One region of the Streptosporangium sp. CA-135522 genome, then DNA from elsewhere that is predicted to be linked to it. Evidence: riboswitches for the same ligand, from Rfam matches in the RefSeq annotation. Region 1 holds a riboswitch; the other holds the start of a gene.
The links. A riboswitch is a leader RNA that binds a small molecule or an ion and turns the genes downstream of it on or off. The one in region 1 is predicted to bind glycine.
Positions count from the first base shown of each region.

Region 2: linked by a shared signal. The riboswitch ahead of gcvP (aminomethyl-transferring glycine dehydrogenase) and the one ahead of gcvT (glycine cleavage system aminomethyltransferase GcvT) in region 1 are both predicted to bind glycine.

Region 1 covers NZ_CP192026.1:2,012,542-2,019,510, reverse strand. Annotated here, with positions in the region: gene ACQPYK_RS09770 (glutamine synthetase family protein) at 1-73, shown strand, start outside; gene ACQPYK_RS09765 (aldehyde dehydrogenase family protein) at 76-1,419, shown strand; gene ACQPYK_RS09760 (3-oxoacyl-ACP reductase) at 1,425-2,189, shown strand; gene ACQPYK_RS09755 (gamma-glutamyl-gamma-aminobutyrate hydrolase family protein) at 2,310-3,005, shown strand; glycine riboswitch at 3,095-3,193, shown strand; glycine riboswitch at 3,194-3,288, shown strand; gene gcvT (glycine cleavage system aminomethyltransferase GcvT) at 3,322-4,410, shown strand; gene gcvH (glycine cleavage system protein GcvH) at 4,407-4,796, shown strand; gene ACQPYK_RS09740 (L-serine ammonia-lyase) at 4,876-6,252, shown strand; gene ACQPYK_RS09735 (hypothetical protein) at 6,413-6,969, shown strand, end outside.
Region 2 covers NZ_CP192026.1:4,308,433-4,315,401, reverse strand. Annotated here, with positions in the region: gene gcvP (aminomethyl-transferring glycine dehydrogenase) at 100-2,955, opposite strand; glycine riboswitch at 3,114-3,205, opposite strand; gene ACQPYK_RS19945 (MerR family transcriptional regulator) at 3,221-3,841, opposite strand; gene ACQPYK_RS19940 (bifunctional nuclease family protein) at 3,986-4,456, opposite strand; gene ftsR (transcriptional regulator FtsR) at 4,536-5,186, opposite strand; gene ACQPYK_RS19930 (FHA domain-containing protein) at 5,213-5,728, opposite strand; gene ACQPYK_RS19925 (sugar phosphate nucleotidyltransferase) at 5,976-6,969, opposite strand, start outside.

The DNA.
Region 1 (6,969 bases):
CCGGGTCGAGCTGGCCGCCTTCGAGGCGGCGGTGACCGACTGGGAGCTGTTCCGAGGATTCGAACGGATGTGAGCATGAAGATCATAAATCCGGCGACCGAAGAGGTGGTCGCCGAAGTCGAGTTCGCGGACGCCGCCGAGGTGGACCGGGCGGTGGAGCGCGCCAGGCGCGCCTTCGGCGCCTGGCGCGCCGTCAGCCCGCCCGACCGGGCCCGGCTGCTGCGCGCCTTCGCCGCCCTGGTGGAGGAGCACGCCGAGGAGCTGGCCCAGCTGGAGATCGCCAACGCCGGGCACACGGTCGGCAACGCCCGCTGGGAGGCGGGCAACGTCCGTGACGTGCTGAACTTCTACGCCGGGGCGCCGGAGCGCAACCACGGCCGGCAGATCCCGGTGGCCGGGGGCGTGGACGTCACCTTCCAGGAGCCGCTGGGCGTGGTCGGCGTGATCGTGCCGTGGAACTTCCCGATGGTCATCATGACCTGGGGGGTGGCCCCGGCGCTGGCCGCGGGCAACACCGTGATCGTCAAGCCCGCCGAGTGGACGCCGCTGACCGCCCTGCGACTGGCCGAGCTGGCCCTGGCGGCCGGCCTGCCCGAAGGGGTGCTCCAGGTCCTGCCGGGCGCCGGCGAGGTGGCGGGCGCCCGGCTCGTCGAACACCCGGACGTGGCGAAGATCGTGTTCACCGGCTCCACCGAGGTCGGCAAGGAGATCGCGGCCACCTGCGCCGGACAGGTCAAGCGGATCACCCTGGAGCTGGGCGGCAAGAGCGCCAACGTGGTCTTCGCCGACGCCGACCTGGACAAGGCCGCGGCGACCGCGCCGTACGCGGTGTTCGACAACTCCGGCCAGGACTGCTGCGCGCGCTCCCGGATCCTGGTGCAGCGCTCGGTCTACGACGACTTCCTGGAGCGGCTCGCACGGGCGGTGCTGAAGGTCAGGGTCGGCGACCCCCGCGACGAGAGCACCGAGATGGGCCCGCTGATCAGCGCCGAGCACCGGGACCGGGTGGCCTCCTTCGTCACCGGGCCGGTCCACCTGCGGGGATCGTGCCCGCAGGGTCCCGGCTTCTGGTTCCCGCCGACGGTCCTCACCCCCGAGGTGACCGACCCGGCGTTCACCGAGGAGATCTTCGGGCCGGTGGTGTCGGTGGTCCCGTTCGACGACGAGGCTGACGCCGTGCGGATCGCCAACGACACCCGATACGGCCTCAGCGGATCCATCTGGACCCGGGACGTCGGCCGCGCGCTACGGGTGGCCCGCGCGGTCGAGGCGGGCAACCTCAGCGTGAACTCCCATTCGAGCGTCCGCTACTGGACCCCGTTCGGCGGCTTCAAACAGTCCGGCCTCGGCCGGGAACTGGGCCCGGACGCCCTGTCCGCGTTCACCGAGACCAAGAACGTCTTCATTTCGGAGGATTGACAGCCATGCAGCGTTTGCAGGACCGGGTCGCCGTCATCACCGGCGCGGGCAGCGGTATCGGCCTGGCCACCGCGCGCCGGTTCGCCCAGGAAGGCGCCCGCGTCGTATGCGTGGACCTGGACGAGGCGAGCGGGTCGGCGGCCGCGGCCGAGGTGGGCGGCCTGTTCGTCAAGACCGACGTCACCAGCGAGGCCGACGTCGCCCGGATGTACCAGACCGCGTTCGACACCTACGGCAGCGTGGACATCTCGTTCAACAACGCGGGCATCTCACCGCCGGAGGACGACTCGATCCTGGAGACCGGCATCGACGCCTGGCGCAGGGTCCAGGAGGTCAACCTCACCTCGGTCTACCTGTGCTGCAAGCACGCCATCCCCTACATGCAGCGCCAGGGCAAGGGATCGATCATCAACACCGCGTCCTTCGTGGCGGTGATGGGCTCGGCCACCAGCCAGATCTCCTACACCGCCTCCAAGGGCGGGGTGCTGGCTATGTCCCGCGAGCTCGGCGTGCAGTTCGCCCGCGAGGGCATCCGGGTCAACGCGCTCTGTCCCGGACCGGTCAACACGCCGCTGCTGCAGGAATTGTTCGCCAAGGACCCCGAGCGGGCACAGCGCCGCCTGGTGCACATCCCGGTCGGCCGGTTCGCCGAGGCCTCCGAGATCGCCGCCGCGGTGGCCTTCCTGGCCTCGGACGACGCGAGCTTCATCACCGGGTCGGAGTTCCTGGTGGACGGCGGCATCTCCGGCGCCTACGTCACGCCCCTGTAACCAGCCGTGACCGGTTTGGGGAGATTTGCCCACCCCATACCGTCCGTCCTCGATAACGTGCCGGGACGCGGGCAGATACCTATGTCACCACACGTCCCGGCACCCGGCGAGAAAGAGATCATGTCCCGTCCCGTCATCGGCATCACCTGCTACGTCGAGCCCGCGAAGTTCACCGTCTGGGAGATGACCACCGCGCTCCTGCCGTACAACTACGTCGACCACGTGGTCCGCGCGGGCGGGCAACCGGTGATCCTGCCTCCGGCGGGCGACCCCGCCGCGCTCGCCGGACGCCTGGACGGGCTGATCCTGGCCGGCGGCGGAGACATCGGCCCGGCACGGTACGGCCAGGCCCCGCACGAGCGGACCGGCTACGTCCGCGAGTTCCGCGACGACGCCGAGTTCGGGCTGTTGCGAGAGGTCCTGGAACGGGGCATCCCGTTCCTGGGAGTCTGCCGGGGCCTGCAGGTGCTCAACGTCGCCCTCGGCGGCAGCCTCCACCAGCACCTGCCCGACACGGTCGGCCACACCGGGCACGCCCCGGCGCCCGGTGACTTCGGCCGGATGCCGGTACGGCTGACCCCCGGCAGCCGTATCGCCAAGGCTCTCGGCGCCGAGGCCGTCGACGTGGCCCACTACCACCACCAGGCCGCCGACCGGCTGGGGTCGGGCCTGACCGTGACCGCCCACGCCGAGGACGGCACGATCGAGGCCGTGGAGCTGGCCGACCACCCGTTCGCCGTCGCGGTCCAGTGGCATCCCGAAGCCGACGACGAGAGCCTGCTGTTCGAAGAACTGGTACGGCACGGCCGCCCCTGAACGGCACGACGGTCTCCGAACGGCGACAACCCGCCGCCCGGGGATTTCGCTCGGCCGGTGCAGGCGGTTAGGCTTGCCGTGACACCGATGAATCCCGTGCGGGAGAGCGTCCTGACATCCAGGCCAGGACCCCTGAAGGAGCAAGCCCTCCCCGCGAACCTCTCAAGGCAAAGGACCGTACGGGTAGGTGGCCTCTGGAAAGCAGGCCTGATGGCCTCGCCGAAGGTGAAAGTCCGGCAAAAATCGGGCGAAGCTCTCAGGCATCGATGACAGAGGGGGAGGATGATCTCATCTGTCCCCTGCCTGAGGTGCGAACATGTCCCGACCTACGCCGCTGCGCGGCGTCCACGAGGCCCTCGGCGCGACGCTGACCGACTTCGCGGGCTGGCTGATGCCGCTCCGCTACGGCAGCGAGTCCACCGAGCACAACGCGGTCCGCCAGGCTGCGGGCCTGTTCGACCTGTCCCACATGGGCGAGATCTTCGTGACCGGCCCCCAGGCCGGCGAGGCCCTGGATTACGCGCTGGTGGGCTACATCTCCGCCCTCGACCCCGGCCGCGCCCGCTACACGATGATCGTCGACCCGTCGGGCGGCGTGCTGGACGACCTGATCGTCTACCGCCTGGCGGACGAGGAGTTCATGGTCGTCGCCAACGCCTCCAACTACCCGAGGGTCGCCGCCGAGCTCGTCGAGCGCGCCAAGGCGTTCGACGCCGTGGTCGAAGACCGCTCCGAGCAGTACGCGCTGATCGCGGTCCAGGGCCCGCGCTCGCGCGCCATCCTCGGCGAGATCACCGACGCCGACCTCGACGGGCTGAAGTACTACGCGGGCCTGCCCGCCACCGTGGCCGGCCGCAAGGCCCTCATCGCCCGCACCGGATACACCGGCGAGGACGGATTCGAGCTGTTCATCGCGGCCGACGACGCCGAGCCGCTCTGGGCCGCGCTCACCGAGGCGGGCGAGCCCCACGGGCTGATCCCGGCCGGCCTGTCCGCGCGCGACACCCTCCGCCTGGAGGCGGGCATGCCGCTGTACGGCAACGAGCTGTCGGCCGACCTCACCCCGTTCGACGCGGGGCTCGGCCGTGTGGTGAGGTTTGACAAGCCGGGCGACTTCGTCGGCCGGGCCGCCCTCGAACCGCTCAAGGACGTCCCGCCGACCCGTCGTCTGGTCGGACTGGTCGCGACAGGCCGCAGGGTGCCCCGGCACGGATACCCGGTGGTCTCCGGCGACGGAGCCGTCGCCGGAGTGGTCACCAGCGGAGCGCCGTCCCAGTCACTGGGCAAGCCCATCGCCATGGCCTACGTGGACAACGGCCCGTCCATCGGCCTGGCCGTGGACATCCGGGGCAGTCGCGAGCCGGTCGATGTCGTTGAACTGCCTTTCTACAGGAGGAAAAAGTGAGCAGCATTCCCGATGACCTGCAGTACACCAAGGAACACGAGTGGGTGTCCGGCATCGACGACGGCCTGACCCTCACCGTGGGCATCACCGCCTACGCCGCCGAAGCGCTGGGTGACGTGGTCTACGTGCAGGTCCCCGAGGTCGGCTCGACGGTCGCCGCCGGCGACGCTGTCGGCGAGGTCGAGTCGACCAAGTCGGTGAGCGACATCTTCGCCCCGGTGGGCGGGGAGATCGTCGAGGTCAACCAGGCGGTCGTGGACGACCCCTCCCTGGTCAACAGTGACTCCTACGGTGAGGGCTGGCTGTTCCGCGTCCGTCTTGAGGGCGACGCCGACGACCTGCTGTCCGCCGAGGAGTACACCGCACTCACCTCAGGCGAGTCCTGAGATTTCTCCTCTTGCGCCGTGATCATGTGCGTCACCCGGCGCGCATGATCACGGCGATGTGAAGGCAGGGATCAGATCAATGGCGATCAGCGTCTTCGATCTCTTCAAGATCGGCATCGGACCGTCCAGCTCGCACACCGGCGGGCCGATGGCCGCCGCGCACAAGTTCGCCCGCGGCCTCGACCAGGACGGGCTCCTGGAGAAGACCGCCAGGGTCGAGGTGATCCTCTACGGCTCGCTCGGGCTGACCGGCAAGGGCCACGGCAGCGACAAGGCCGTCCTCCTCGGCCTGTCGGGTGAGAAACCCGAGCTCGTCGACGTCGAAACCGTCGACGACCGGCTGGCCGCCATGCGCTCCTCCGGGACGATCTCCCTGTACGGCTCCCGCGAGATCCCCTTCGTGATCGGCGAGCACCTGATCTTCGAACGCAAGATCTCGCTGCCGCACCACCCCAACGGCATGCGCTTTTCCGCCTTCTCCGAAACCGGAGAACCGCTGCGCGAGAAGGTCTACTACTCGGTGGGCGGCGGCTTCGTCGTCGACGAGAGCGCCACCGGCGCCGACCGGATCAAACCGGACGACACCGCCCTGCCGTACCCCTTCACCACGGCCGCCGAACTGCTCGCCCACTGCGCCGAGACCGGCCTGTCGATCTCCGGGCTGATGCTGGAGAACGAGAAGGCCTTCGGCCGCTCGGAGCGGGAGATCCGCGACCAACTGCTGAACCTGTGGCGGGTCATGACCGAGTGCGTCCAGCGCGGCATCGCCAAGGAGGGCGTGCTGCCCGGCGGGCTGAAGGTCCGGCGCCGGGCCAACCAGCTACACCGGCGGCTGCAGAGCGAGTCCCCCGAGAAGGACCCGCTGCAGACCATGGACTGGGTCTCGCTGTTCGCCCTCGCCGTGAACGAGGAGAACGCGGCGGGCGGCCGGATCGTCACCGCCCCGACCAACGGCGCCGCCGGCATCGTCCCGGCCGTGCTCACCTACTACGACCGGTTCACCCCCAAATCCGACGACGACGGGGTGATCCGCTTCCTGCTCACCGCGGGCGCGGTCGGCGTGCTGTTCAAGGAGAACGCCTCCATCTCCGGCGCCGAGGTCGGCTGCCAGGGCGAGGTCGGCTCAGCCTGCTCGATGGCCGCCGCCGGGCTCACCGAGGTGCTGGGCGGCACCCCGGAACAGGTGGAGAACGCCGCCGAGATCGGCATCGAGCACAACCTCGGCCTGACCTGCGACCCGATCGGCGGCCTGGTGCAGATCCCGTGCATCGAGCGCAACGCGGTCGCCTCGATCAAGGCCATCGCCGCCGCCCGCATCGCGCTACGCGGCGACGGCCGCCACTTCGTCTCGCTGGACAAGGCCATCAAGACCATGCGCGACACCGGCCGCGACATGCTCGACAAGTACAAGGAGACCAGCCGCGGCGGCCTGGCGGTGAACGTCATCGAATGCTGACGTCACGGGGCCGGGGCCTGCCCGGCCCCCGGCCTCTCCGTGAGACCTCCGGCCACTTCCACAAAAAGGCCAATCGGCACGAGCTTCACCATCTCGTACAGGATCCCCCGGTCCCGCGCCTATGCTGGGTGGCCTTGTCGCGCAGACTCGGGAGGTAGCGGTGTCAGGGGGAGCACGCCCGGCGAGTCGTTTCCTCCGCACGCACCGGCTCTTCCTGGCCGCCCTGCTCGCCGGCGCCGCGCTCAGAACCCTGGCCGTGCTCGGCTACCGGCCCGCCCTGTGGTTCTGGGCCGACTCCTTCGTCTACCTCAACGCCGGGCTTGACCCCCGCCCCCTGGAGTCACGCCCCTCGGGCTACTCCCTGTTCCTGTGGACGCTGCAGCCCCTGTCCAGCGTCCAGGCCGTGACCGTGCTCCAGCACCTGCTCGGGCTGACCACGGCCGCCTGCGTCTACCTCCTGCTGCGCCGCCGGGGCGGGCTGCCCGGATGGGGCGCGACGCTCGCCGCCCTGCCGGTGCTGCTGGACGTCCACCAGATCCAGCTCGAACACCTCGTGATGGCCGACCTGCTGATGGAGTTCCTCACGGTCCTGGCGATCACGCTGCTGCTGTGGCGACGGCGGCCACCGGTATGGGCCGCGCTGCTCGCCGGGTTCCTGCTGGCCGCGGCGACCGTCACCCGCACGATCGGGCTGCCCCTGATCGCCGTCGTGCTGGT
Region 2 (6,969 bases), 2.3 Mb from region 1:
AAAGGAATGCCCCGAGCCTAACGACTCGGGGCCGTGTCCGTCCCCACATATGGGGGCAATACGGCCCGCGCCGGGAGGACGCGGACCGCACAGCGCGGATCAGTCCTCGTAGGCCTCCAGCGGCGGGCAGGAGCACACGAGGTTGCGGTCGCCGTAGGCCTGGTCGATGCGGCGCACCGGCGACCAGTATTTGCCCTCGCGCAGGGAGGACAGCGGATAGGCCGCCTCGGTGCGGGCGTAGGGGTGAGTCCACTCGTCGGCGACCAGGCAGTCGGCCGTGTGCGGGGCGTTGCGCAGCGGGTTGTCCGTCTTGTCGTAGGCCCCGGAGGCGACCTTCTCGATCTCTCCCCGGATGGCGATCATCGCGTCGCAGAACCGGTCGAGCTCGGCCAGGTCCTCGCTCTCGGTCGGCTCGATCATCAGCGTGCCGGCCACCGGGAAGGACATGGTCGGCGCGTGGAAGCCGTAGTCGATGAGGCGCTTGGCCACATCGTCCACCGTCACGCCGGTCTCCTTGGTGATCTGACGCAGGTCGACGATGCACTCGTGGGCGACCAGGCCGCCCCGGCCGGTGTAGAGGACCGGGTAGTGCGGGGCGAGCCTGCGGGCCAGGTAGTTGGCCGACAGGATGGCCTGCTCGGTGGCCGCCTTGAGTCCTTCGGCGCCCATCATCCGGACGTAGGCCCAGGAGATGGGCAGGATGCCCGCCGAGCCGTACGGCGCGGCCGAGACCGGGCCGACCTCGGAGCCCTCGCGCAGCGGGTGGCCGGGCAGGTAGTCGGCCAGGTGCGCGCGGACCGCGACGGGGCCGACACCGGGGCCGCCGCCACCGTGCGGGATGCAGAAGGTCTTGTGCAGGTTCAGGTGGGACACGTCCGCCCCGAACTCACCCGGCTTGGCCAGCCCGACCAGCGCGTTGAGGTTGGCGCCGTCGACGTAGACCTGGCCGCCCGCCTCGTGCACCCGCTCGCAGATCTGGGTGATGGTCTCCTCGTAGACGCCGTGCGTGGAGGGGTAGGTCACCATGATGGCGGCGAGCTGGTCGCGATGCTTGTCGATCTTGGCGTTGAGGTCGTCGAGGTCGACGTTGCCGTTGTCGTCGCAGGCGACCACGGTGACGCGCATCCCCGCCATGACGGCGCTGGCGGCGTTGGTGCCGTGCGCGGAGGACGGGATCAGGCAGACGTCGCGGCCCGACTCACCGCGCGCCCGGTGGTAGGCGCGGATCGCCAGCAGACCGGCGAACTCGCCCTGGGAGCCGGCGTTGGGCTGGATCGACACGGCGTCGTAGCCGGTCACCTCGGCCAGCCAGCCCTCCAGCTCCTTGATCAGCTCGATGTAGCCCGCCGCCTGGTCCTCCGGGGCGTAGGGGTGCAGCCCGGCGAACTCCGGCCAGGTGATCGGCTCCATCTCGGTGGTCGCGTTGAGCTTCATGGTGCAGGAGCCCAGCGGGATCATCGACCGGTCGAGCGCGATGTCCTTGTCCTGGAGCTTGCGCAGGTAGCGCAGCATGGCCGTCTCGGAGCGGTGGCTGTGGAAGACCGGGTGGGTCAGGTAGTCGCTGACCCGCGCCAGGGCGGCGGGCAGCGCGTCGTGCGCGGCGGCGTCCAGGTCGGTCAGGACCGCGCCGCTGACCTCGAAGGCGGCCAGGACCTGCTCCAGGTGGATGAGCTCGGTCTTCTCGTCACAGGTGACACCGACGTGGTCGGCGTCGACCAGGCGCAGGTTGACCCCGTTGTCACGGGCCACGGCGACGACCTGGGCCGCACGGCCGGGCACGCGGGCGAGCACGGTGTCGAAGAAGGTGTCGTGCACGACCTCGACGCCGCCGTGGCGCAGGCCCTCGGCGAGCACGACCGCGTGCCGGTGGACGCGCTGGCCGATCCGGCGCAGCCCCTCGGGCCCGTGGTATACGGCGTACATGCCCGCGATCACCGCGAGGAGGACCTGCGCGGTGCAGATGTTACTGGTCGCCTTCTCGCGCCGGATGTGCTGCTCGCGGGTCTGCAGCGCCAGCCGGTAGGCGGGACGCTGGTCGGCGTCCTGGGAGACGCCCACCAGACGGCCGGGCATCTGCCGCTGCAGGCCGTCGCGGACGGCCATGTAGGCCGCGTGCGGGCCGCCGAAGCCCAGCGGGACGCCGAAGCGCTGGGAGGAGCCGATCGCGATGTCGGCGCCGAGCTCGCCGGGCGCGGCGAGCAGGGTGAGGGCGAGCAGGTCGGCGGCGGCGACCACCTGGGCGCCGCGAGCGTGGGCGGCGTCGGCGATGGAGCGGAAGTCCCTGACCCGGCCGCTGGCGCCCGGGTACTGCACGAGCACGCCGAAACACTCGGGAAGCTCGGCGGTGAAGTCGCTCTCGACCAGCTCGATGCCGAGCGGCTCGGCCCTGGTGCGCAGCACGGCCTTGGTCTGCGGCAGCGCGTCGGTGTCCACCACGAACACCTTGGTCTTGGCCCGGCCGGCCCGCAGGGCCAGGGTCATCGCCTCGGCGGCGGCGGTGGCCTCGTCCAGCAGGGAGGCGCCGGCGACGTCGAGCGCGGTCAGGTCGGAGATGACCGTCTGGAAGTTGATCAGTGCTTCCAGCCGGCCCTGGGAGATCTCCGGCTGGTAGGGCGTGTAGGCGGTGTACCAGCCCGGATTCTCCAGGAGGTTACGGCGGATCACGCCCGGGGTGATCGTGTCGTGGTAGCCCAGGCCGATCATCGAGGTCAGCACGCTGTTGCGCGCGGCCAGGGCGCGCATCTCGGCGAGGGCTTCGGTCTCGCTCGCCGCCGGGGGGAGCTGGAGCCGGTCCTTGGCCCGGATCGCCTCCGGCACGGTCACCGCGACGAGGTCGGCGGTGGAGGCGAATCCGACCGCCTCCAGCATGCGGGTCTGGTCGGCGTCCGCGGGCCCGATGTGACGGGTGGCGAACGGCGGGGAGTTGAGCTCGCTGAGCGGTGACAGGTCGGTCATGGAAAGCCTCCCGAGGCGGTGGAGACCGGCGCTGGGCGCGGGCGTATGCCGGATCTCCCCCTCTGTCATCTCGACCTGAGAGCTTCACCTCTCCTGGCGGGGAGGTTTTCACCGTCGGTGAGATGCGCCTGGCGGACGCACCTGCTTTCCAGAGTCGCCTCGTCCGTGCGGTACCGGGTGCCTGAGAGATTCCGGGGAGGTTGCTCCTTCGGCGCCCCGATCGTGTCGGGGTCTCTCCCGCACAGGGTCAGCAGCGAGAACAACTTTACCCCGTGCGGCGAGCCCTGCGACGACGGGCCAACTCATCGGCGTGGTGATCGTCTAAAGGGCCCTGGGCGGACTCCGCGCGCTCGCCGGGAAGATCCGCGAGAGAGCCCTCCACCTCCTGCCAGACCCGGCCGAGCGCGATGCCGAAGACGCCCTGCCCACCCTGGAGCAGGTCGATGACCTCGTCGGGCGAGGTGCACTCGTAGACGCTCACCCCGTCGCTCATCAGCGTGATCTGGGCGAGATCGTGGACGCCGCGGTCACGCAGGTGCTGTACGGCGATGCGGATCTGCTGGAGGGAGACGCCGGTGTCGAGCAGTCGTTTGACGACTTTGAGCACCAGAATGTCGCGGAAGCCGTACAGCCGCTGGGAACCCGAGCCGTGAGCCGCCCGCACCGTGGGCTCGACCAGTCCGGTGCGCGCCCAGTAGTCCAACTGCCGGTAGGTGATATCGGCCGCCGCACAAGCGGTGGGTCCTCGATATCCGATGTCGGCGGGCGGTTTCACCGGTTGCCCGTCGAATAGCAGACCCTCTTCACCCGCGCGCTGACGTGCCGACTGGCGCCGTTCCGGGTCATCCTGATCGGCGTTTCTACCCTCGCCGCTGCTGACCGCCACGCGGACCTCCGGCTTTCTCTCATCCCGCGGCCTGATCTGGGGGTTTGCGCACGACCGCGGGTTTCACTTGCACCGTAGGACTGGGGCCAAGCTCAGTCAACGACCCCACGCGGCGCGTCGTGAAGCGTAAATGCACCGAAATTCCTACCCTGCGCGACCGAAGTCCTCGGGCGTGATTGTGTCAAGGAACTCCCTGAACTTCTCCACCTCGTCCTCCTGGTCGTCGGGAATGATCACCCCTGCCTCCCGGACCACGTCCTCACTGGCGAAGATACGCGCGCCGGTGCGAAGCGCCAAGGCGATCGAGTCCGAGGGACGCGCACTCACCTCGACCCCGTTGGAGAACACGAGATCGGCGAAGAAGATCCCATCACGGAGCGCGACGATGTTGACCGTGCTCAGCCGAACGCCGAGCGCGTCGAGCACGTCGCGAAACAGGTCATGAGTGAGCGGCCGCGGCGGCGGCTCCTCGGCCTGCGCCATGGCGATCGCCGTCGCCTCCGTCATGCCGATCCAAATCGGCAGATAACGCTCCCCTTGTGCCTCCTTCAGCAGGACAATTGGCTGGTTGGAGGGCATCTCAACCCGAACGCCCACGACCTCCATCTGCAACACGGGCTGCTCCGTCTTCGCTGGATTCCGACCGGTTTGTTCAACGTAACACTCGTGGGGGTACGAGTGCCTGGTCAGGTTGTCACCGGCCCAGGACCCCACGAACGCCGGAACGCAGCAGCGAGGCGTGCAATTCCAGCAGGAGGCCGGAGATCTCCCTGGCCGTCTCGTCGGCCTGGTCGATGGCACCGGGCCCGCGACGGCGCAGCAGCGGGGCGATGGCCTGCTCCACGAGCCCGGCCTCCCGCTCGGCCGCGGCCTTGACCGCTCGCAGATGACGGGCGTGCAGCCCGAAGACGGTCAGGGCACCGACGCTGCGGGCCACGGCCAGGGCCTCGGCGTCGTAGTAGCGGGCCACCGCGGCCAGCAGGCCATAGTCCTCGAGCTCGGCGAGGGCCTCCTCGCTGAGCTCGGCGGCGGCGAGCAACTCCTCACGGGTGAGGCGGACCTCGGCGGGCGCGTCGTCGGGGACCGCCCGCGGGCGCGCGACCGGCCGCTCCTCGCGGTCGGCCGCCTCGAGGTGATCCTTGATCACGCGCAGCGGCAGGTAGCGGTCACGCTGCTCGCTGAGGATGTAGCGGAGCCGCTCGACGTCGGCGTAGGTGAATTTTCGATATCCGGAGGGACTGCGCTCCGGCTCGATCAACCCCTCGCCCTCCAGGAAACGAATCTTGGAGATGCTGACGTCGGGGAACTCGCCCTGCAGGAGAGCGAGCACCTCCCCGATGCTCATGTGTGCACGAGCGGCCTGCGAGCTCATCATCCTCCAGCGGCGCCACGGGTGAGGAAGACCAGACGGAACTTGCCGATCTGAACCTCGTCCCCGCCGTACAGCGGGACCTCCTCGATCCGCTCTCGGTTGACGTAGGTGCCGTTCAGGCTGCCGACGTCCCGGACGGTGAAGACGCCGCCGCCGCGCCGATAGAACTCCACGTGACGGCGCGAGACGGTGATGTCGTCAAGGAAGATGTCGCTCTCGGGATGACGACCCACGGTGGTCAGATCGCTGTCCAGCAGGAAGCGGCTGCCGGCGTTGGGACCGCGCATGGCGACCAGCAGGGCGGCGCCCGGAGGCAGTTGCTCGACGGCTTGCCGCTCGGCGAGAAGCGTCTCCCCGGTCTCCGCCTCGTAGGCCTCGATCCCGGAGAGGGAGATCGTGGACGTGCTGTCTCCGGGTGTGTCGGCGGACCTGGTCAGCGGCGACCCGCATCGTGAACAGAAACGGGCATCCTCAGGGTTGGCATGACCGCACTGCGTGCAGTAGACGCTCGGCATCGATCGGCTCGGCCTCCTACCGCGAAGACGCGGCAACGGTACTCAGGGATGCGCGCCTCGCTTCTTCGCTTCTCAAGTATTTTCTCAGACTGCGAATGCCGCAACATACACCGTTGAGAAGCAAAGATCAAGGCAGACGCTCGACCGCGGGTTCGGTCGGTGACAAAGTTACAGGCGGGCGGTGCCCCCGGTCCATGCCGCCGCGCTGGGTTCGTCGCACGTGATCCGGCCGGCGCGCCCCGTCCGGTCACGTGCCCGCCGCCTCCTCCACGACCCGCGCCCAGTGCTCCAGCAGGCTCTGCGCGGAGTCCACGTCGCCTCCCTCGGCCCACAGGTGGGTGACGGCCTCGGCCGGATCGGGCAGCACCAGCGCCCAGCTGCCGTCCTCGGCCACCACCCGCACGCCGTCGGTGGTGTCGATGCGGTAGCGCTCGGCGGCTTCGATCACCGAGCGCATCACCACCCCTTTGGCCGCCCACGGTGTCGGAACGGTACGGCGCAGCAGCCTGGCCTCGGGGATCCTGGCGTCGATCTGGCTGAGCGACAGCCGTGTCCTGGCGACCAGGCCGAGCAGGCGCAGGAAGACCGCCAGGCCGTCCACCGTGGGGCCGAACTCGGGCACGATGAAGCCGCCCCGCCCGTCCGCCGCGAAGATCATGTCCTGGCCCCGGACGGAGGTGGTGAGCGCGTCCGTCGCGGTGGAGGTCCACTCGACCTGCACCCCGTGGAAGCGGCAGACCTGCTCGGCCACCCGGGTGGTGGTGACCGGCAGCGCCACCCGGCCGCCGCACCGTTCGGCCGCGACCAGGTCCAGCACCACCAGCAGGGCGCGCTCCTCGCTGATCAGCTGGCCCATCTCGTCCACCAGGGCGACCCGCTCCCCCACCGGGTCGAACCGCACCCCGAAGGCCGCCCTGGCGGAGCTGACGAGCTCCGAAAGGCGCTGCAGGTCGCGGCGGCGCTCGGCGAGGGTCTCGGTGGGCGAGGCGTCGTCCAGCCGGTTGTTCACGGTGAGCACGTCCACCCCGACCCGGCCTAGGAGGCTGGGCAGCACCAGCGAGGAGGTGCCGCCCGCGCAGTCCACCACGACCTTCATGTCGGCGTCGCGGACCCCCGTCATGTCGACGCAGCGCAACAGCTCGTGGGTGTAGTCCTCGACCGCCCGAGCGGGGAAGCTGAGCTCGGCGATCTCCCCGGGGAAGGCCCGGCGGAACTCCTGCCGGGAGAAGACCCGCTCCAGC